DNA from 3 places in the Pontibacter russatus genome. Region 2 is predicted to be linked to each of the others. Evidence: riboswitches for the same ligand, from Rfam matches in the RefSeq annotation. Region 2 holds a riboswitch; each other region holds the start of a gene.
The links. Region 2 has a riboswitch for S-adenosylmethionine ahead of metH (methionine synthase). Riboswitches for the same ligand answer to the same signal wherever they lie in the genome.
Positions count from the first base shown of each region.

Region 1: linked by a shared signal. The riboswitch ahead of GSQ62_RS04865 (nitrite/sulfite reductase) and the one ahead of metH (methionine synthase) in region 2 are both predicted to bind S-adenosylmethionine.
Region 3: linked by a shared signal. The riboswitch ahead of GSQ62_RS04835 (phosphoadenylyl-sulfate reductase) and the one ahead of metH (methionine synthase) in region 2 are both predicted to bind S-adenosylmethionine.

Region 1 is NZ_CP047984.1:1,173,634-1,178,602, forward strand. Features, by position in the region: gene GSQ62_RS21035 (TSUP family transporter) at 1-974, opposite strand, end outside; gene GSQ62_RS04865 (nitrite/sulfite reductase) at 1,224-3,356, opposite strand; SAM riboswitch class I at 3,791-3,892, opposite strand; gene GSQ62_RS04870 (hypothetical protein) at 4,427-4,717, opposite strand; gene GSQ62_RS04875 (hypothetical protein) at 4,850-4,969, opposite strand, start outside.
Region 2 is NZ_CP047984.1:2,703,395-2,708,363, forward strand. Features, by position in the region: gene metH (methionine synthase) at 1-2,719, opposite strand, end outside; SAM riboswitch class I at 2,768-2,874, opposite strand; gene GSQ62_RS10860 (hypothetical protein) at 3,171-3,797, shown strand; gene rpmA (50S ribosomal protein L27) at 3,874-4,143, opposite strand; gene rplU (50S ribosomal protein L21) at 4,215-4,523, opposite strand.
Region 3 is NZ_CP047984.1:1,165,629-1,170,597, forward strand. Features, by position in the region: gene GSQ62_RS04815 (S9 family peptidase) at 1-224, shown strand, start outside; gene GSQ62_RS04825 (transposase) at 609-887, opposite strand; gene GSQ62_RS04830 (hypothetical protein) at 1,052-1,771, shown strand; SAM riboswitch class I at 1,916-2,018, shown strand; gene GSQ62_RS04835 (phosphoadenylyl-sulfate reductase) at 2,359-3,078, shown strand; gene cysD (sulfate adenylyltransferase subunit CysD) at 3,171-4,079, shown strand; gene GSQ62_RS04845 (sulfate adenylyltransferase subunit 1) at 4,081-4,969, shown strand, end outside.

The DNA of each region.
Region 1 (4,969 bases), 1.5 Mb from region 2:
AGGTGCATCCAGCCGGAGGCGCCCGAGGTGAAAATCTCGGAGGCATGCACGCTGGCGCTGGCCGCTACCGGCGATATGCCGAAACTCAGCAGGAAAGTGGTGGCGCTCACGCCATAGGCCATGCCCAGGGCTCCGTCGATGAGTTGGGCCACAAAACCAGCCAGTATAAAGATGAGGATCTCTCTGTCGACCTGCGCGGCCACGTCCAGGGCCAAGTGGCCGATGGTGCTGAAAGGGATATAGCTGAAGAGCAGGTGCCCCGTCACCATCAGGGATATGGCCGCCAGCACCAGCATCAGCACAACGGTAGTGCTGTACCTCGATTTTTTACGGGCGACAGGGGCTTTGGGCTCCACCAGCACCTCCGTCACCTCGTTCAGGCGCTTCACCTTGTAAGCAAAGTCGCCGGTGAGCTGGGCGCGAAGTCTGGTGAGTTTGTCCAGCACCTGCTCTATCTCATCAGGCAGCGCCTCGTTCAGCACCTGCTTCAGGCGCTTGGCAACTGTCGGGGATTTCCCGTTGGTGGAGATGGCGAGCTTCAGGCTGCCCTTCTGCACGATAGACCCCAGGTAGAAATCGCACTGCTGCGGCGTGTCAGCTACGTTGGTGAGAATCTTGCGCGATTTCGCCAGGTCCCGGATAGTCACGTTCAGCACATGATCGTCCGTCGCCACCAGCACAATGTCACGATCCGCCAGGTCCTCTTCCCGGAATTCCCGCTTCTCGAGCCTCACCAGCGGGTGGCGGCTGGCCAGTTCTTCAATTTCGGGCAATATGGCCGGGGCAACCAGCAGCACCTGCGCCTGCGGGCTGTTAGCCAGGATGGCCGAGAGTTTCTCGAGCCCTACGTTGCCCCCTCCCACTACCAGCGTCTGCAGTTGCTCCAGTTTCAGGAAAACGGGGAACAGCGGGTTGATAACCGGCTGCACCGTAGCCGGGGGAGAGTCTTGTATTGTATTCTGCGAACTGCTCATGTATCTCGTATGTCGTCCTTTGTGAGGTAGGTGCTACGCGTTTATCGGTTCCTGCACCTGTTTCTGGCTGCTGGCCCTGCCGCACCTGCCCTACCCACGATGGCCTTTAGGACCGCTTCGGCGGCAGCATCATTTCTTACCGCCTGCTATATATCTTACCTTCCTGATGCCATCTTCAGTCAATTTTGAGCAACTGAATACTGAATAATTGAATTCAGATATCAGTATTCAGTTATTCAAAATTCCTGCCTACGCCCCACGCTCTACCGGCTTTGGCGAAGGCATTTGCCGCTGCTGCTGGCGGTAGCTGGAGGCCTGCTGCAGAAACAGCAGCGCCTGGCCTATATACTCGCGGGCGAATGCCTCCGACGGCTCATGCTGGTTTAGCTGGAGCACCGTCTCTTTAAAGCTGGGCTCAAAGGCAAACGTGCCTTCCGCCACATAATTTGCGTCAAAATCATCGATGATGCCGATCTGGGTATTTCCCTTCAGGCCCTTATCGAGCAGCAGCGCCTTAGCCGTGCTCACAAACGAACCGTAGCCGTAGTAGATGGCATCGGCAAAACGCTTGCCCTCCAGGGCCTCGGCGGCCCACTCCAGTTTCTCATCAGACTCATACAGCAGGGTGACCACGAGGTCAATCATCACACCCGCGCACTCTCCCACGCCGATGGCCGTCGAGTACTCCTCCTGGTGGCCCCAGTCGATAAAGTCGTCCGGCGTCAGGTTGGTCAGGTCGGCCAGCGGCTTCAGCAGCTGGTAGAAATAGTTTTTGCCCTGCCGGTCGTAGTAGTCGTTGAAGCGCTCGTTGTCCTCTTTGTTCGCGTAGTAGTCGTTGATCACGTAGCGCAGCGCGTCCGTTGCCTTTTTGCTGGGCACCTTGATGATTTTGTCTGATGCCCGGCCCACGCCGTTCCCGACGGTGCCGCCGCCCAGCAGCACCTGCAGCGCTGGCAACACGTTTTTGCCGCTCTTCAGCGACGAGCCATGGAAGCCGATGTTGCTGATGCCGTGCTGTCCGCAGGAGTTCATGCAGCCGCTTATCTTAATTTTGATGTCGGTGTTGAAGATCAGCTCCGGGTACTCCCCGATGATGATGTCTTCCAGCACTTTGGCAAAATTGGTGCTGTTGGAAATACCCAGGTTACAGGTGTCGGTGCCGGGGCAGGTGGTAACGTCGGCCACGCTGTCGAAGCCCGGCTCCGCCAGGTTCAGGGCCTCCAGTTGCGCAAAGAAGTAGGGCAGCGCCTCCTGCTTCACATACTTCAGCAGCAGCCCCTGGTTCTGGGTTACGCGTATCTCGTCGCCGGCAAAGTCGCGCACCAACGGAGCCAGTATTCTGGCTGTGTCGGAGCTGATGTCGCCGGTCGGCACTTTTATATAGATGCCAAAGTAGCCCTCCTGCTTCTGGGCGAAGACGTTGGTTTTGAGCCAGGCGTCATACTTTTCCGTGTTCTCAATGATATAATCCGGGATGGCTTTCGGGGCCGGGAGCGCAGGCGTGAAGTCCACGGTTTCATCCACCTCAAAGCTGTGTACTTTCAGCGCCCTGGTCTCTTCCTTTATCAGGCGCATCACCTCGTCCAGCCCTATCTTGCTGATCACATACTTGAACCTGGCCTTGTTGCGGTTGCTTCGCTCGCCATAGCGGTCAAATACCCGGATCACACTCTCAATCACCGGAATCACCTGGTTGGCGGGCAGGAACTCGTACATCGGCTGCGCCAGCATGGGCTGTGCCCCCAGGCCGCCCCCGATCACCACTTTAAAGCCGCGCACCAGTTTTCCGTTCACCTCCTGCACTTTAGGTATAAAGCCCAGGTCGTGGATATAGCTCATGGCGGTGTCGCGGTCGCTGGAAGAGAAGGTAATCTTGAATTTGCGGCCCATCTCCTGGCAAATCGGGTTACGCAGGAAGTAGCGGAAGGTGGCATCGGCGTAAGGCGACACATCAAAAGGCTCATTCGGGTCGATGCCCGCCTCCGGCGACGCCGTCACGTTGCGCACGGTGTTGCCGCAGGCCTCCCGGATGGTAATGTCCTCCTCATCCAGTCGGGTCCAGAGCTCGGGAGTCCTGTCCAGGCTCACAAAGTGAAGCTGTATGTCCTGGCGCGTGGTCAGGTGCAGGTTGCCGGTAGAGTACTCATCCGAGATGCCGGCTATATGCAGAAGCTGTTTTGTGGTGACCCGGCCAAAAGGCAGCTTGATGCGGATCATCTGCACCCCCAACTGGCGCTGGCCATATATACCGCGCGCCAGGCGCAGGCTCTTGAACTTGTCTTCCTGCATCTTGCCGGTGCGGTACATGCGGATTTTCTTCTCCAGCTCAATGATATCCTTCTCAACTATCGGGTTCTCTATTTCGGATCTAAAGGTTTGCATACAAAAGTATTTTAGTGGATGAGCCGGTCAAGGCTTCTGCTCGGGTTGCTATTTAAATTATGAGGGTCCAGAAGTGCCTGCCGCAAAGCACACAGAGGCAGCCATATAGGCAGGGGCATTCAACAACAGCCACAAGTGCCGCGCCGCGCACCGTCGGGCAAAAGGCCGGAGGCTTTGTTATATATGATAAAGGAGACAATGGTAGATGTCATAAACTTGTGGCTGCGCCGCTTCCTGTGTTGTTAAAAAATGGGCGGGTGATGCGTTCCCCTGCTTCCTGCGGCATGCCTGTGCCGGCACGGGCGGGCGTCACTTTAGTTAGAAGGATGAACGGCAGCAACAACAGCACATCACAGGCAGCGATGCGGCAAGATTGTCAGGATGAGGAAAGCGGGTGAATGGGAAAGTGCCTGATGTTTTGTTCATGGTTCTCTAATTTATATTTCCCCTTTGTCGGGCAGGATGTGGCACCTTTCCGTTAGGATGGTTGCCAGAGGTTCTAAGAGCCTGTTCTCTCGCCTCTTCGTCTATAAATTTATTGCGGGTAGCAATAGTATTCTTCACAAAAGTAAAAAATAAATCTCACTTGTATATCAAATTGATAAAAATCCGGAGATTATTTTCGTTCCTCCCGTTTCAGCCCCTATGGCTGCACAGCCATAGGGGCGTTACAGGCGGTGATTGGCCGGACAGCGGCCTACGTCTCAGCGGCCTGAATTTCAGGTTTATCAACAAAATCGGCGGCTTTTTGTTCCATCGCTCCCCGCCCGCCAGGCTATATATGGCGCCGTCACCGCCCAAACAACTTTCTCTGTCAGTTGTACCTTGCCAGCCACACAAGATTATATATGGAAAAGCAGTGTCTTGATAAATTCCGGCGGCGGCCACGCCCCTACCTCATATGAACAGCACACTCGCGTCAACAACGTTCAACGTGATGCCGGCACACCTTCGTAAACATCTCTACGCTGCAAATGCACAAAGGCCCTCCCCGTATACGGGGAGGGCCTTTGCTGATATATAAACAGTCTCTGCTTGCCCTGCAGCGCGCAGCTGTTTCAGTGTAAGGTTTAAGCCATTGCTTCGGAGCCTTTCTCAAGCTGCCTGTAGACTCTCTTCGTTTTCACGTGAACGGAGAACCAGGAGTAATTGCTCTTCAGCAGCTCGAAGTTCGTTCCTTCCACCACGCCGTTCATTCCTTTTTTGGAAAGAGCGTCTGCCAGCACATCATCCTGAATCACGAAAGAATCAATCACCAGTCCCCCATTCACAAAAGAGCAGGCAAGCCCTTGCTGGTCAGCTTTGTAGAGTAAAGTTTTGCTTTTGTTGAGTCCCTTCTCGATTCTTTCTAATTCCTTCATAGCAGTCTTTAAAAATTTTAGTGGTTATATAAAGGAGACAAGGCAGAAAGCAGTATAGTTCAACTGGTTAACGTATAATTGCAATAGTATTTCAAATCTGTGTATAGAGTATTATTTTAAGGGTGAATGTAATTATAATGTATATACAGTTAAATCTTCTATACCCTTACCCCTAATTTCATGATCCATATTCTCATATAAAATAAGCTGTTCTGCCCATATACAGGGCAACTGCCACGCCCCCTCAGCAGC
Region 2 (4,969 bases):
CTTTGGTACGGCTCAGGTGATCTTCGCGCAGCTTCTGGTACTCTGCTTTTATCTCGGCTATATAGGCATCGCGGTTGCTGCCCAGCAGGCTGCCCACCACCGTCACGCTGCGGGAGGCGTCGTGTACGTGTACCACCGGCCCGCTATACTGCGGCGCTATTTTCACGGCCGTGTGTACGCGGGAGGTTGTAGCGCCGCCAATCAGAAGCGGAATCTTCAGCCCGCGCCGCTCCATCTCCTGCGCCACATAGGTCATCTCATCCAGCGAGGGCGTAATCAGTCCGCTCAGGCCAATCATATCCACTTTCTGCGCCTCGGCCTCCGCCAGAATCTTGTCCAGCGGCACCATCACACCCAGGTCTATCACCTCATAATTGTTACAGGCCAGCACCACGCCCACAATGTTTTTGCCGATGTCGTGCACGTCGCCTTTCACGGTGGCCATCAGAATGGTGCCCGCCGTTGACTTGGACGTGTCGGAGGCCAGTTTCTCCTTCTCCATAAAGGGCAGCAGGTACGCCACCGACTTCTTCATCACGCGCGCGCTCTTCACCACCTGCGGCAGGAACATTTTGCCCGCACCGAACAAGTCTCCCACCACCGTCATACCGGCCATCAGCGGCCCTTCAATCACATCCAGCGTTTTTACGGCTCTCTGGCGGGCTTCCTCGGTGTCTTCCTCGATGTAATCTACAATACCCTTTACGAGCGCGTGCTTCAGGCGCTCTTCCACCGGGGCCTCGCGCCAGGCAGTATCAGCCTGCGCCGCCGCTTTTCCTTTGCCCTTGATGGTATCGGCATAGTTAACCAGCCGCTCCGTGGCATCCGGGTGGCGGTTAAAAATCACATCTTCAATCAGGTCGCGCAGGTCTTTGGGAATCTCGTCATATACGCCCATCATACCGGCGTTCACGATGCCCATATCCATCCCGGCCTGCACCGCATAGTACAGGAACACCGTGTGCATGGCTTCGCGCACCAGGTCGTTGCCCCGGAACGAGAACGACAGGTTGCTCACGCCACCGCTCACCAGGGCGTGCGGCAGGTTGGCCTTTATCCACTTCACTGCCTCCAGGTACTCTACCGCATAGTTGTTGTGCTCTTCTATACCAGTGGCAATGGCCAGTATATTCGGGTCGAAGATGATGTCCTGGGGCGGGAAACCCAGTTCCTCCGTTAAAATGCGGTAGGCGCGCCCGCATATCTCTATTCTGCGCTCGAGGGTGTCGGCCTGGCCTTCCTCGTCAAAGGCCATCACCACGGCGGCGGCACCGTACTGGCGCACTTTGCGGGCCTGTGCTTTAAAGTTCTCTTCGCCCTCTTTCAGGCTGATGGAGTTGACGATGGACTTGCCCTGCACACATTTCAGGCCCGCTTCCAGCACCGTCCACTTCGAGGAGTCGATCATGATGGGCAGCTTGGCGATGTCCGGCTCGGAGGCGATCAGGTGCAGGAAGTTGGTCATGGCCTCCTCGGAGTCCAACATGCCCTCGTCCATGTTCACGTCAATGATCTGGGCACCGCCCTCTACCTGCTGCCGTGCCACCGACAGGGCCTCTTCGAACTTGCTATCTACGATCAAGCGCGCGAATTTCTTGGAGCCGGTTACATTGGTGCGTTCCCCCACATTCACGAACAGCGTTTCTGGTGTGATGGTAAGTGGCTCCAGGCCGCTGAAGCGCGAATAAGCCGGCAGTTCCGGAACGACACGCGGTTTGTGCTGGGCAGAAAGCTCCGCGATGCGGCGGATATGATCGGGTGTGGTGCCGCAACAGCCACCCAGTATGTTCACCAAACCCTCCTGCAGGTATTCTTCCACCACAGCCCCCATTTCATCCGCAGACTCATCGTAGCCGCCAAAGGCGTTCGGCAAACCGGCATTTGGGTAGGCGCTGATGTGGACATCCGCGATGCGGGAAAGTTCCTGGATATGGGTTTTCAACTGACGCGCTCCCAAGGCACAGTTAAACCCGATGCTGATGATGGGCGCGTGGGAGATGGAATTCCAGAAGGCCTCCACCGTCTGGCCGGATAAGGTGCGGCCGCTGGCATCGGTAATCGTGCCGGATACCATGATGGGCAGTTCCTTGCCGCCGTACTGCACATATTGCTGCGCGGCATAAAGGGCGGCTTTGCAGTTCAGCGTGTCAAACACGGTTTCTATCAGCAGCACGTCGCAGCCGCCGTCTACCAAGCCCTTCACCTGCTCGTAATATGCCTCCACCAACTGGTCGAAGGTGATGGCGCGGTAACCGGGGTTGTTCACGTCCGGCGAGAGCGAGGCGGTGCGGTTGGTCGGGCCGATGGCGCCGGCCACGAAACGCGGTTTATCCGGGTTCTGCGCCGTGATTTCATCGGCCGCCTCGCGCGCCAGCCTCGCCGATTCGTAGTTCATCTCATATACCAGGTCCTCCAGGTGATAGTCGGCCATGGCGATGCGGGTGCCGCTGAAGGTGTTGGTTTCCACGATGTCGGCACCGGCCTCCAGGTACTCTTTGTGTATGGCCTTGATGATGTCGGGGCGGGTGATGGAAAGCAGGTCGTTGTTGCCTTTCAGGTCGCTGGGGTGGTCGGCAAAGCGCTCACCCCGGAAATCGGCCTCTGAAAGCTGGTAACGCTGAATCATGGTGCCCATCGCGCCGTCCAGCACGAGCACACGCTCCTTCAGTAATGTATGAATGGGATGGTTGGTCATGGTTGGTGTCGTCTTGCTTCTCATAAGTCTGCTGCGTTAGGCTTATCAAGAAGGACACCGGGGAGGAGTACATTCTTATCTTTTCCGGCACGCCGTGTCCGGAAGGGAATTAGCACCAAGCACTTACATGGTTGCTAAGACGTCGTAGGGCCCTGTCCCTCGGTCTTTCTTGATAAGAGGTTGCAAGTTAAGCATATATAGGCAGTATATAAAAATTTTGTTTCGCTAAATTATTCTGCGGGCTCCTTCAGCTATATATGAGTACGCTCCAGGCACTGCCCACCGCCTGGTTTGAATGCCCGCTTCGTGATAAAACTGCCCGTTTCGGGCGATGGTCTACAGAATGCGCCTGTTTATATAGTTTGCCCGCATGTTTCTAACGGAAAGGGTAACTTACTTACCGAGGCTCCGGAATTCCAACACTTAAATTTTAAGCTCAACCCAGCTTACAGGGCCGCTACCAAACCCGAACGCGATGCACTTTAAGACGATTTTCCTGAACGGCACCAGCGTGTTCCTGGGCCTTATCTTTTTCACCTCGGGCATGGCCAAGCTGTATTTCGAGCACAAATTTCCGGGGCTCATCGGGCCGGTGTGGCTGGAGGACAGGCTGGCGCAATATGGCCTGGGCCTCTTCGCCCGCTTCATCGCCTACTCGCAAATCACGGTTGGCTTTCTTCTGCTGACGCTGCGCTACCGCACCCTGGGAGCAATTGCCCTGCTGCCTATGGTCCTCAACATCCTGCTCATCACCATATCCCAAAACTGGCGGGGCACCCCGTACGTGCTCGCGTTCTTCCTGCTGCTGAACCTGGTGCTGCTCGCGGCGGAGGCACCCAAGCTGCTGCACCTGGCAGGCTTCAAAACAGCTTATATACCACCGGTTCCGGCAAGCTCGCCAGCTGTCTTCGGCCTGCTGTGGCTGGCAGGCTATTGCATTGTGCTCATCAGCATTCCCGTATCCTTTTACAGCCTGCCCAGCGGCTATATGCTCTCGGCGGCTGGCGTAGCGACCGGGCTCGTCTCCTACTTTAAAGGCGGCAGAGCTGGCAAGGCTGCCACAGCACGCAAAAGCAAACCCGTGGAATTTACTGCCCTCTGACACAAAAAAGAAAGGGTTGCCATATATGGCAACCCTTTCCCGCTAACGCTACTGCCGAGGCAGTTTGCTGCTGTACCTACGCTTCCGCCTCTACTTTGGGGAGCACAGAAACGTAAGAACGGTTTTTCTTACCCTTCTTGAACTGCACCACGCCGTCAGTCAGCGCGAACAGGGTGTGGTCTTTACCGATACCCACGTTAACGCTTGGGTGATGGGCAGTACCTCTTTGTCTTACAATAATGTTCCCGGCGATGATATTCTGTCCGCCGTAAATTTTAACACCAAGTCGTTTGGAATGCGACTCGCGGCCGTTATTAGAACTACCTGCTCCTTTTTTGTGTGCCATGTTTCTTTAACTTTAACCCAGGTCAGCGAAGCGGGCCCGGAAAGATTTCACGATAAATTTCTTCTTACTGCTTATCCAATGCTCTCGATCAGGACTTTAGTGAAGTGCTGGCGGTGGCCGTTCTTCTTCTTATATCCCTTTCTTCTCTTCTTTTTGAAAACGATCACTTTGTCGCCTTTCACGTTGCCAAGGATTTTACCAACCACTTTAACACCGCTCACGAAAGGAGCGCCCAACGTAACAGTTCCGTTATCATCAGTAAGAAGAACATTGGCGAACTCAACGGCGTCACCATCATTGCCGGAAAGCTTGTTAGCGTAGATGAACTTGCCGCTCTCTACTTTGGTCTGTTGACCTGCGATTTCTACAATTGCGTACATCAGCTTCAATGTATATTTAAAAAGATTTAGAGCGCAAAGGTACGGTTCATATTTTATATATACAATGGCTTGTGCCACAATTTGTTTGCCTCTTGCACCCGCCCCGCACACATTTTTGTGGATAACCTTGTTCACATCTGCGCCAGCACTTGGACAGCCTGTCTAAAACAACTCCAACCTCCTGCGCAGCAAACAATTACACCGCCAGTCGGCTGCCAAACTTATCCACAAATTGCACTAAAACCCGCATAACCTGTGCGCAGCAACGGCATCCTGCCGCATCCGCCACCTGCCTGGCTCCGTACATGCACACCAAACCTGCCGCAGCAAGGCCGCTGCGTTTGCATAGGCGCCTGAGCGCGCGCTATATACATACATTTCAATATTTTAGCAAGTTTATATATGGCTTTCAGGTGTCAGCCGCAGTGTGGATAACCCTGTGCATT
Region 3 (4,969 bases), 1.5 Mb from region 2:
CGAACATGCTCGTCACCACCGGCCTCCACGATTCGCAGGTGCAGTACTGGGAACCCGCCAAATGGGTGGCCAAGCTCCGCGAGATGAAGACGGACGACAACATGCTGCTGCTGCACACCAACATGGAGGCCGGGCACGGCGGCGCCTCCGGCCGCTTCGAGCGCTACAAAGAGACAGCCCTGCAATACGCATTCCTCCTGAACCTGCTGGAGCAGAACCAGTAAGTTGGATTGCTGGTTGCTGATTGTTAATTGTTTTTACTTTTAAAAGAAGAAGCGGGCCTTACAGCCCGCTTCTTCTTTTTTGTGATGTCTGGCGCTCAAGTATCCGGCTTCAGAGTCAGCCTGTAAGTAAACCTATTTTAAAACGTTCACATACAACAGGTGTATCTGAGAGGCTGTTGTAAAACCTACTAAAGCCTTTTAATAAGTATTGTAATCATGGCAATATAGCTCATGCTTTGGTAGTTCACTCTGTTTTTCTCATAGTCCTTACCAGGCACCTGGCATGTAGCATCCAGGCGAGGGTTCTCTCCACCACCCACCTTCGCGGCAGCACTTTGAAGCCTTTCGCACCGTCTGTGCGCAGCACCACCTGCCAGCACCAGCCTATGCTGTGCAGCCTGATTTGACGCGCGCCTTCTCGCCCAGAAAAGCATTGATCGCCTCCCAACTGCCGTCCTTGCTCCACTGGCTGAAGTAGCCATAGACCGTTTGCCAGCGGGGAAAGTCATGCGGCAAGCTGCGCCAGCTGCAGCCGTTTTCACCATATAGAATATAGCGTTCAATGCTTCTGTTAAATCCGCAGGGGGGCCGGCCGCCCCGCTTGCTGGGGGTTTTTACAACTGGGAGGGCCTGTTTGAATCTCTCCCAGCCCTTCTTACTCATGTCGCTTGGATATCTGCCCCCTTTTTCTTTCTTTTAGTTGGTGATCACCTAGGTTTTGAATAGTTGGTCGTTCAACTTTCCTAACCAAAGTGAGAACTTTATTTATTCACCCCATTTAGGTTCTGAAACAGTTTCTTAGAAAAAATCTATTAAGTTGGAGGCTTATGAAAACCCTACCTATCAACTGGCTTACAGAGGGGCTCATCGATTTTGAGTACAAAAAGTACATGCTGCTGGCCTACCTCAAAGCCGCCAAAACCGAGTTCGGCCAGCGCCGCCTCTACCCCGTCTTGTCGGACCTGATCATGCACTACCGCCACCTGCTGCAGGTGAAGGAGCACAAGCAACTGGTCTACGAGACGTTCCCCAAGCGCATCAGCCGCGCCGATTTCGAAAAGCTGGAGCTGGTGTACCAGAAGATTGTGGAAGACGACGAAACGATGCAGCAGATCGAGGAGATTATCGCGTACGCCGCGCCGCGCTTCAACCAGACGGTGGCGTCTGGGCAGGAACTGTATGATTTTGTGGAGCGCCACCTCGAAATCAGCCCCGTCGGCATCACGCCCATGTACCACGACGAAGGCTATCTGTTCCTGGATGCTTTCCCGGGCAAGGAAACGCATGTTTATATATACCGCATGACCGTTTTTGAGAACGCGTACGAAAAGTACAGGGGCATAAACACACAGCTGCTGCAGACAGTGCGCCGCGGGCTGGCCCAGACGCACGAAAACCTGAAGGGGCAGCTGCTGCGCGAACGGCAGGCGCTGCCAAACCCCGCCACCTTTGCCGTGGTGTCTCGGATACCGGTGCCCCTGGAGCACTCGCTGCTGCCCATCGCCAAGCGTTCGCTGGTGAAGTACGTGGCCCGGCTGTCCGCCTGACGGCTGCCAAAGCCGGGGCGGCGCCTTCGGTTTTGCTGCCCCGGTTAATTTATTTTCGCTTACATAGTAGGCAGTTGAACAAAAAAAGCCTTAAATTTGTACTTCAATTACGAATTGACTAATAATTGACCTGAGCGTCAGTAAAATTTATATAGAAGAGGCGAGAGAATAGGCTCCAAGACCCTCTGGCAACCACCCGTTTGGGAAGGTGCCAAGTCCTATCCCGCGGGGCGGGAGCATATAAATTTAAGATATAATGCAAACTACAGCTTACACATCGCCTTTTGTTTCCGGTAGCCACCTTGCTGCCACCCTTCCTGCCTCGGCATATTTCCGCAACACCCCTGCTTTTTACTGTTGTTGCTGCTGTATGCAGTGCTGCTAACTTGCCGGATCTGTTGCCTCAGATGCAACCCCTCAGTACTTTTGCGCCGCAAGGTGTTCCTTTTTCCCATGCTGTTTCGGTTATTCATCAGGCAACGCCGCCCTTTGGCTTAATTTGCACGGGCGAGCAACGGAACTGGTTATACCACAGGGATATAGGCAAGGCATATATACGAACACCCACTAAGATTTAATATTTCAACATGAGTCAGATATCAGCTTTAGAAACCAAGATGCCGGCCCTGCTCGGCCTGCTGGAGGGCAAAAGCATAGAAGAGAGCCTCGCCATACTGGCCGCCCAGTTTCCGGGGCAGATCGCTTTCTCCTCCAGCCTCGGCATCGAGGATCAGCTCATCACGCATTATATATTCGAGAACAACCTGCCGATCCGCGTTTTCTCACTGGACACCGGCCGCCTCTTCAACGAAACCTACAACCTGCTGCACAAAACCAACGAGCACTACGGCAAAAAGATAGAGGTCTTTTTCCCGCAGCACGAGGCCGTGGAGCAGATGGTGACAGAGAAAGGCACGCTCAGCTTTTACGCTTCGGTGGAGAACCGCAAGCAGTGCTGCTATATCCGGAAGGTGGAGCCGCTGAAGCGCGCGCTGCAGGGTGTGCAACTCTGGATTACCGGCATCAGGGCCGAGCAGTCCGACGCCCGCCACGACCTGCAGCTGCTGGAGTGGGACCCGGGTTTCCAGATGATCAAGTACAACCCGCTCCTGACCTGGTCTTTCGACGCCGTGCGTGAGGCCGTGCGCCAGCTCCATATCCCCTACAACCCGCTGCACGACAAAGGCTTTGTGAGCATCGGCTGCGCCCCCTGCACCCGCGCCATCGCCGAGGGTGAGGACTTCCGGGCAGGACGCTGGTGGTGGGAGAGCGACTCCAAGAAAGAGTGCGGGCTGCACGCACGTTAATTAAAAGGCTAAATGGTTTGATTGTTAAATGGTTGGAAGCATATACCTGAATTTTCAACAATTTAACAATACAGCAATTGAACAATTAAAATATGACGAAGAGATATTTAGATTACCTCGACCAGCTGGAGGCGGAAGCCATCCATATCATGCGCGAGGTAGCGGGCCAGTTCCAGAAACCGGCTCTCCTGTTTTCAGGCGGCAAAGACTCCATCACGCTGGTGCGTCTGGCCGAGAAGGCTTTCCGGCCGGGCAAGTTCCCGTTCCCGCTGGTACACATCGACACGGGCCACAACTTCCCGGAGGCCATCCGGTACCGCGACGAGCTGGCGGAGAGGCTGGGCGAGAAACTGATTGTGCGCCACGTAGAGGACACCATCAAAAAGCAGAACCTCACGGAGCCGGTGGGCCGCTATGCCAGCCGCAACGGCCTGCAGACCTATACCCTGCTGGAGACCATCGAGGAATTCGGGTTTGACGCCTGTATCGGCGGGGCCCGCCGCGACGAGGAGAAGGCCCGCGCCAAGGAGCGCATCTTCTCGGTACGCGACGAGTTCGGCCAGTGGGACCCGAAGCGCCAGCGCCCCGAGCTCTGGAACATCTACAACGGCCGTATCAGCCTGGGTGAGAACGTGCGCGCCTTCCCGATCAGCAACTGGACGGAGTTGGACGTGTGGAACTACATCAAGCGTGAGGAAATCACCCTGCCCAACATCTACTTCACGCATGAGCGCGATTGCCTGATCCGCGACGGCAAGCTGATGGCCTGGTCGGACTTTATTTACCGCGAGCCGGAAGACGAGGTGGTGAAGCGCCAGGTGCGTTTCCGCACTGTAGGGGATATGACCTGTACTGCCGCCGTGGAGTCCATCGCCTTCGACATCGACTCGGTGATCGCTGAAATCATAGAATCAAAAATAAGCGAGCGCGGCGCTACCCGCATTGACGACAAACTGTCGGAAACCGCCATGGAGGACCGAAAAAAAGGAGGATACTTTTAAGATGGATATATTACGATTTATTACCGCAGGCAGCGTGGACGACGGAAAAAGCACCCTCATCGGCCGCTTGCTGTACGACACCAAGCAGATATACATAGACCAACTGGAGGCAATTGAAAGCTCCGGCAGGGTAAACGAGGACGGCGAGGTAGACCTGTCGCTGCTGACGGACGGCCTGAAGGCGGAGCGTGAGCAGGGCATCACTATCGACGTGGCCTACAAGTATTTCAACACGCCGCGCCGCAAGTTTATCATCGCCGATGCGCCGGGCCATATCCAGTATACCCGCAACATGGTGACGGGTGCCTCTAACTCCAACCTGGCCATTATACTGGTAGACGCGCGCCATGGCGTGCAGGAGCAGACGCGCCGCCACTCCATCATCTCTTCTTTGCTGGGCATTCCGCACCTGGTTATCTGCATCAACAAAATGGACCTGGTTGGTTTTGATGAAAACGTATATAACCAGATTGTAGAGGACTACCGGAAGTTCTCCAAGAAGCTGACATCCAAAGACATCACGTTTATTCCGGTGAGCGCCCTGAAAGGCGACAACATCGTGGACCGATCCGCGGCCATGCCGTGGTACAACGGCCCGAGCCTGTTGGAGCATCTGGAGCAGGTGCCTGTGTCGCAGGACTTTAACCTGGACGATTCCCGTTTCCCGGTGCAGTACGTGATACGCCCGCACACACACGAGCACCACGACTACCGGGGCTATGCCGGCAAGGTAATCAGCGGCATCTACCGCAAAGGCGATAAGGTGATCGTGCTGCCATCGGGCCAGACATCTACTGTCAAGTCGGTGGAACTGGGCGGCAAGGTGTTAGAGGAAGCATTTGCGCCGCAGTCGGTGGTGCTGCAACTGGAGGATGACGTGGACATCAGCC